One region of the Janthinobacterium sp. 67 genome, then DNA from elsewhere that is predicted to be linked to it. Evidence: predicted binding sites of a transcription regulator. Region 1 holds the regulator's gene; the other holds the start of a gene.
The links. The regulator LexA, encoded in region 1, represses DNA repair genes until DNA is damaged. The targets are predictions, from matches to a motif close to ACTGTATNNNNATACAGT.
Positions count from the first base shown of each region.

Region 2: a site for LexA is predicted at 1,685-1,702, ahead of imuA (translesion DNA synthesis-associated protein ImuA). Genes of this name have one in related genera too.

Region 1 is NZ_PGES01000001.1:2,527,451-2,531,120, reverse strand. Features, by position in the region: gene CLU90_RS11345 (cystathionine gamma-synthase family protein) at 71-1,312, shown strand; gene lexA (transcriptional repressor LexA) at 1,383-2,018, opposite strand; gene rpsF (30S ribosomal protein S6) at 2,284-2,670, shown strand; gene priB (primosomal replication protein N) at 2,691-2,990, shown strand; gene rpsR (30S ribosomal protein S18) at 3,016-3,306, shown strand; gene rplI (50S ribosomal protein L9) at 3,334-3,670, shown strand, end outside.
Region 2 is NZ_PGES01000001.1:2,660,376-2,664,045, forward strand. Features, by position in the region: gene CLU90_RS11915 (Y-family DNA polymerase) at 1-1,024, opposite strand, end outside; gene imuA (translesion DNA synthesis-associated protein ImuA) at 954-1,664, opposite strand; gene CLU90_RS11925 (putative Na+/H+ antiporter) at 1,871-3,136, shown strand; gene CLU90_RS11930 (GNAT family N-acetyltransferase) at 3,187-3,670, opposite strand, start outside.

The DNA.
Region 1 (3,670 bases):
GGACCTTCAGGTCTGACCCCAGCACTTGCCTTGGGTTAAGCGGCAAGACGAGTATTTTGGAACTTCCACCATGACCACCAAAAAAAACTACGGCTTCACCACCACCATCCTGCATAACGACCGCCGCAAGGGCATCGAGCACGGCTCCTTGCACAAGCCCGTGCATACCTCCGTTGCCTTTGGCTACGCCGATGCGCGCCAGCTGGCGTCCGTGTTCCAAGGCAAGGAAGCGGGCTTCCGCTACGGCCGCCAGGGTAACCCGACCGTTTCCGCGCTGGAAGACAAGGTCAACCAGATGGAAGACGGCGTGGCGACCCTGTGCTTCTCCACCGGCATGGGTGCCATCGGCGCCGTGGTGCAATCGTTGCTGCGCGCGGGCGACCATGTCGTGTCGTCGGCCTTCTTGTTTGGCAACACCAACAGCCTGTGGCAAACGGTGACGGGGCAGGGTATCGGCGTGTCCTTCGTCGACGCCACGGACGTGGCCAACGTGGCGGCCGCCATCACGCCGGCCACGCGCATCGTGTTCGTGGAAACCATCGCCAATCCGCGCACGCAGATCGCCGACCTGAAGAAAATCGGCGACCTGTGCCGCGAAAAAGGCATCTTGTACATCGTCGACAACACGATGACGACGCCATATCTGTTCCGCCCGAAAGCCGTGGGCGCGGGCCTGGTGGTCAATGCCTTGACGAAATCGATCGGCGGCCACGGCAATGCCCTGGGCGGCAGCTTGACGGACACGGGCGTGTTCGACTGGACGCAATATCCGAATATCTTTGAGAATTACAAAAAGGCGGCGCCCGCGCAATGGGGCATCGCGCAAATCCGTGCCAAGGCCTTGCGCGACTTCGGCGCCTCGCTGGGGCCGGAGGCGGCGCACCATATCGCCGTCGGCGCGGAAACCATGGCCTTGCGCATGGACCGCACTTGCTCGAACGCCCTGGCGCTGGCCACCATGCTGGCCGCCGACCCGAGAGTGGCGGCCGTGCATTACCCGGGCCTGGCGTCGCACCCGCAGCACGCGCTGGCGACGGACTTGTTCCGCAGCTATGGCTCGCTGTTCAGCTTTGAGCTGAAAGACGGCATCGACTGCTTCGATTTCCTCAACCGTTTGAACTTGGCCATTCCAGCGAGCAACCTCGGCGACACGCGCACCCTCGTCATTCCCGTCGCCCACACGATTTTCTACGAGATGGGGGCCGAGCGTCGCGCCAGCATGGGTATCGCCGAATCCCTGATCCGCGTGTCGGTGGGCATCGAAGATGAGGCCGATCTGCTCGAGGATTTCAGCAATGCGCTGGACGCATAAGCAGCCGCGCATAATGTAAAAAAGGGCCGCGACAGTCATGCTGTCGCGGCCCTTTTTTTACGCTAAAAGCTTAATGCCAGCTGCGCATGAGTCCTACCGCCAAGCCTTCCAGGGCGAACTCATCTTCCGGCGACACGGTAATCACCTTGAAGTCCGGGTTTTCAGGCAGCAGTTCGATGACGGAGCCCGTCTTCTTGTAGCGCTTGACGGTGACTTCGTCGCCGATGCGGGCGACGACGATCTGGCCATTCTTGGCGCTGTCGACTTTTTTCACGGCCAGCAAGTCGCCATCCATGATGCCGGCGTCGCGCATGGACCAGCCGCGCACCTTGAGCAGGAAGTCGGGCTTGGCCGAGAACAGGGCAGGGTCCACGTTGTAGCTCGCTTCCAGGTTTTCCTGCGCCAGGATGGGCGAGCCCGCAGCCACCCGGCCGATCAGGGGCAGCGACATCAGCAGCGCTGCCGGCACTTTCGACGGCGGCGCTTCGGCGGCCGCGCCGATCAGGCGGATGCCGCGCGAGGTGCCGGGCGAAATCTCGATCGCGCCCTTGCGGGCCAGGGCCTGCAAATGCTCTTCGGCCGCGTTGGCCGATTTGAAACCCAGTTCATTGGCGATTTCGGCACGGGTGGGAGGAAAACCCGTGTTTTCAATCGCGTCCTTGATCAGGTTCAGGATTTGTTCTTGTCGTGCTGTCAGCTTGATCATGAGCGGTGGGTGCATACTAAAATGCTGTCTATATGAACAGTCTGTATTTTTGTACAGTATCGCGCACTATGCAAGGGGATTTCGGCCTTTTTGCGTGATTTTGAAAGAAATACTGCTATCCGGGCAAGAAAGGGGCGGCTTGGCGGGCGCGGCGCAAGCAATGATTGAATAGTTTGCGAAAGGCGGTTATAATCTTCGGCTGACCTTCCCACACCCGTCTTGACGCCGGGGTGGGCGATTATCAATCCGACCTGAAGGAGTTTGCATGCGTCATTATGAAATAGTCTTTATCGTCCATCCGGACCAAAGCGAGCAAGTGCCCGCGATGATCGAACGCTACAAAGCCAGCGTAACCACCCGCGGCGGTTCGGTTCACCGCGTGGAAGATTGGGGCCGCCGTCAAATGGCTTACTCGATCCAAAAGCTGCCTAAAGCACACTACATCTGCCTGAACATCGAATGCGACAACGAGACCCTGGTCGAGTTGGAAACAGCATTCAAATTCAATGATGCCGTGTTGCGTCACCTGACCGTTAAAATGAAGAAAGCTGAAACAGCTCCTTCGCCGATGATGAAATCGGTACAACGCGAAGACGCGGCCAAAAGCCACCGCACCGAAGCACCAGCAGCCGCTCCAGCCGCAGCCGCTTAATTTTTGACCAGGATCGTGCGCTGAACCAGCTACAAGTTACCGCCATCATTGCCGAGCGCGAAATATTGCGCTACACCCCGGCAGGGCTGCCGATTGTGAATGCAGTATTGCAACACAGTTCGCAGCAGATGGAAGCAGGGATTGCCCGTTTGACCGAGTTTGATGTTGCCGCGCTAGCCGCTGGCGAAATCTCAGGCCGGTTCAGTCAGGCAAGCTTGGGCGGGATCTATCAGTTCACGGGTTTCCTGGCCAGAAAAAGCCGCAACAGCAAGAGTTTGGTGTTTCACATCATTGATTTTAGTGCAGTCATTCCCGACTAGCGCATTTTAGATACAGGAGCCTGACATGGCATTCGGTAAAAAGTTCGACAAAAATAAGCTCAAGCTTAAAGAAAAACGCAAACAGCAAAACCCATTGTTCAAACGTAAGAAGTTCTGCCGCTTCACGGCAGCTCACGTTGAGCAAGTCGACTACAAAGACGTCGACACGCTGAAAGACTTCGTCCAGGAAAACGGCAAGATCATGCCAGCACGCCTGACCGGTACCAAAGCGCACTACCAGCGCCAAGTCGACACCGCAATCAAGCGCGCTCGCTTCCTCGCGCTGCTGCCATACACCGATCTGCACCACGCTTAATCGGTCAGATATTCCTGGAGAAGAACTATGCAAATCATTCTGTTAGAAAAAGTTGTTAACGTCGGTAACCTCGGCGAAGTCGTCAAAGTCAAAGACGGTTACGCACGTAACTTCCTGATCCCGCAACGCCTGGCACGTCGTGCTACGGCAACCGCTGTGGCTGAATTCGAAGTCAAGCGCGCTGAACTGGAAAAAGCTGCTGCCGCCAAACTGGCCGCATCGCAAGCCCAGGGCGAAAAACTGAGCGGCCTGACCGTTCAAGTTGCTCAAAAAGCTGGCGTCGATGGCCGTCTGTTCGGTTCCGTCACCAACTTCGACATCGCTGAAGCGCTGACCAAGCAAGGTTTTGCTGTTGAAAAAGCAC
Region 2 (3,670 bases), 130 kb from region 1:
CGCTGGGCGGCGCCATCGGCTGCACCTGCAGCGCTTCCAGGGTCAGGCCGATCACGGGGGCGTCCAGCGCCAGCTGGGCCAGGCGCTCCTTGAGCAGGCGCACCAGATGCTCGTCGCGCCACACGGCCTCGCCCAGCGCCAGGTCGATGATGGTGGGAGGGCGCGCCACCCTGCCCCGCTCGTGCGCCAGCAACAGCTGGATGCGCTCGACGGCAAATTGCCGCGCGCACAGCCAGCCCGTCATTTGCTGCAGCAGGCGGCGCGCGCCGAACAGCAGCGCGTCGGCGTGCTCCACGCGGTCGAACAATTCCAGGCTGGCGCGAAACGTGGGCGGCGCTTCCAGCCACACGAACAGTTCCGTGCTGTGGCCATGCGCATCGTCGAGCATGTCGAGCAAAGCCCCGCCGCAACGGCGCTGCAAGCCGGGCCGGGGCAAGTGGCGCAGCTGCCCCAGGGTGCGGCAGCCGATGCCCTCGAACCAGTCGAGCCAGGGGCGCGCGGGCGGCAGCAAGGCGCACGGCAAGCGGTCGAGGCGGCGCACGAGACTGGCCATGCCCAGCACGCGGCCCTGGCGCGTACCAGCGCGCGCCAGCAGCCAGGCGCCGCGCGCCGTGGGCGCGCACGACAGCTGGGCCGTGTAGCCGAGTGCGCGCAGGCTGGCCGCGATGTGCCGGCACAGGGCGCGCACGCCGCCGAACAGGCGCAGGCTGGCGCCCGCATCGACCAGCAGGGTCGCTTCCTCGCCTTGGGCCACCAGCGGCGAATATTGCAGCAGCGCCAGCGCCACCGCTTGCAGGGCTTGCGCTTCCAGTTCAGGAGAGCGCTCGTGCAGGCGCGCCTGCGGCGCCAGCATCAGCGCGCCCGCGCGGCGCATGCCCGGCCGGATGCCGGCCGCCAGCGCCAGCGGCGACACGGCCATCACTTGCTCCTGCTCCAGTACCACGCCCAGGTGGTCAGCCGACCAGCGCGGGCAAAATACTTCGAGCGGGAGCCGGGGCAGGCACAGGCCGATCCAGAGTCGCATGACGCAGCAATAAAGAAGGTGGTTGCAGGGGCAGGAACAGGGGCGCGTCGCGCTGCGGTCCCCGGCGCTTGATGAAACCGATGTCGATACCGCCGGCGGCCGGGCGCACGGACAGGCGCAGCGGCGCCGGCGACGCATCCTGCGCGCCGTGCAGGGGGCGCAGCATGCAGAACAGGGTGTTGCCGCTTTGCGCGGCCAGGTGCAGACGGCGCAGGCTGTCGGCGCGCACGTGCTGCTGCCAGAACAGCAAGGCACCGCACGTACCGCTGCGCAAGATGTTTTCCGCCGCCCACAAGGCATCCTTGCTGCCGGCGCTTTTGAGCCACAGCAGCTGCGACGGCGCCAGCCCCTGCGCGGCCAGGGCCAGCGCTTGCGGCGGATGGGGCGGCTGCAGCAGCACGATGGGCAAGCCCTGCAGTTGCGCCAGCGCGGGCGCCAGCAGCCGCAATTCGCCGCTGCCCGGCTGCTGCACCAGCAGGTCGATCAGGCTGCCGCTGGGCCAGCCGCCACCGGGCAACTGCGCGGACAGGGCGGCAAAACCCGTGTCCAGGCAGCGCGTGGCGCCCTGCCCCAGCTGCGATGCACGCCATAAAGACGGGTGCAAGGCTTCCGGCGAGGCCATCAATTGAGAATGTTGCATCATTGGCTAGATAGATCAATACTGTATGCATATACAGTACTATCCAGGCCCGCTTTTGGCAAGGTTTATCTCACTGCCGCTGGCGCCGGGGCCGCTCCGCCATGTCCGAAAAACCCCGTTTTTGGTATCGATTGCTGTACCATAAGCACTCTCCTTACCGCTCGGCAATGCACCGGGCGGCTTCCTCCGTCCATAAGGAAACGCATTTGACCACCATCCAAATCATCAGCGCCATCGTCTTCGGCCTCGCGCTCATCCACACTTTTGCCGCCAAGTCGTTTGAAACCTTGTCGCGGCGCCATCCCCGCCATGCGGGCTTGCTGCACTTGCTGGGCGAAGTGGAAGTCGTGTTCGGCTTCTGGGCCTTCATCCTGATCATCATCATGGCCTTTGTCTCGGGCAGCGATGCGGCCATCGAGTATGCCGAGTCGCGCCATTACACGGAACCGCTGTTCGTCTTTGTCGTCATGGTCGTGGCCGCCTCACGCCCTGTGCTCGACGCCGTGCAGCGCCTGTTGAAAGGCGTGGCGCGCGTCATGCCGCTGCGCACGGAACTGGCCCTCGTCTGGCTGGGACTGGCGCTCGTGCCCCTGACGGGTTCATTGATCACGGAACCGGCCGCCATGACCCTGGCAGCGCTGATGCTGGCGCCGCAAATCTTCCGCCCGGGCATCCCCGAATGGCTGAAATATGGCGCGCTGGGCGTGCTGTTCGTCAACGTTTCCATCGGCGGCACCCTCACCTCGTACGCGGCGCCGCCCGTGCTGATGGTGGCCACCACGTGGAACTGGGACAGCGCCTACATGGCCAGCCACTTCGGCTGGAAAGCCGCCATCGCCGTGCTGATCAACGCCACGGGCGTGAGCATATTGCTGCGCAAATATCTGCACAGCAACACTTCCGACATCAAGCCGAAGGCCGGCGAGGTGGAAGCGCCAAAAGTGCCGCTGGCCGTCAGCCTCGTGCACATGATCGTACTGGCCGGCGTGGTGACACTGGCGCACCATCCCGTGCTGTTCATCGGCCTGTTCCTGTTCTTCCTCGGCTTCGTGCAGGCGTACGAACGCTATCAAAGCCCGCTGATCCTCAAGGAAGGCTTGCTGGTCGGCTTCTTCCTCGGCGGCCTGGTGGTACTGGGTGGCATGCAGCAATGGTGGCTGCAGCCCATCGTTTCGAGCCTGAAACCGCTGGCCCTGTTCTTCGGCGCCCTGGGCTTGACGGCCATTACCGACAATGCGGCCCTCACTTACCTCGGTTCGCTGATCGTCGGCATGACGGATGAAGCGAAATACATGCTGATGGCCGGCGCCGTGGCCGGTGGCGGCCTGACCGTCATCGCCAATGCGCCGAATCCGGCCGGCGTGGCCCTGCTGCGCCGCGGCTTCAAGGATGAATCGATCGGCGCCGTCGGCCTGCTGGCCGGCGCCCTGCTGCCGACGGCCGTGGCCGGCCTGGCCTTCCTGGCCCTGTAAGTCTTCACGGGGCGGCTGCCGGCCGCCCCTGCTCCCTTCAGTTTCCCGCCTCAGTTACCCTCATACACCAGGAAATGCAGCCGGTCATAGAACAGGCTGTAGGCATAGTCGAACGTGCCCACGCTGCGAAAACCCTTGTGCAGATACACTTGCAGCGCTTCGCTCTTTTCCCACACGGTCAGGGCGATGCGCGCGCAGCCCTTGCGGCTGGCCAGGTCGCGGATCTCATGGAACATTTGCCTGAATAAACCCTGGCCCCGGTATTTCTCGTCAATGGCCAGGCTGCTGACGAAACAGTCGTCGGCACGCGCATGCGCGAGCACGAAGGCATCATACGCATCGTCGAGCGCCTTCATGTCGTCGCGGTAATAGGAGACGGCGCCGCAGGCCTGGAACTCGTCCATCGTCGCGGCCGTGAAGAAGCCGATGAAGCGCCCGTCCTCGTCATGCAGGCCGTGGATGTGCGCCAGGTACGGATCGATGTTTTGCCGCCGCTGCAATTCGACGAATTGCAGATTGAGTTTATTGCCGAAC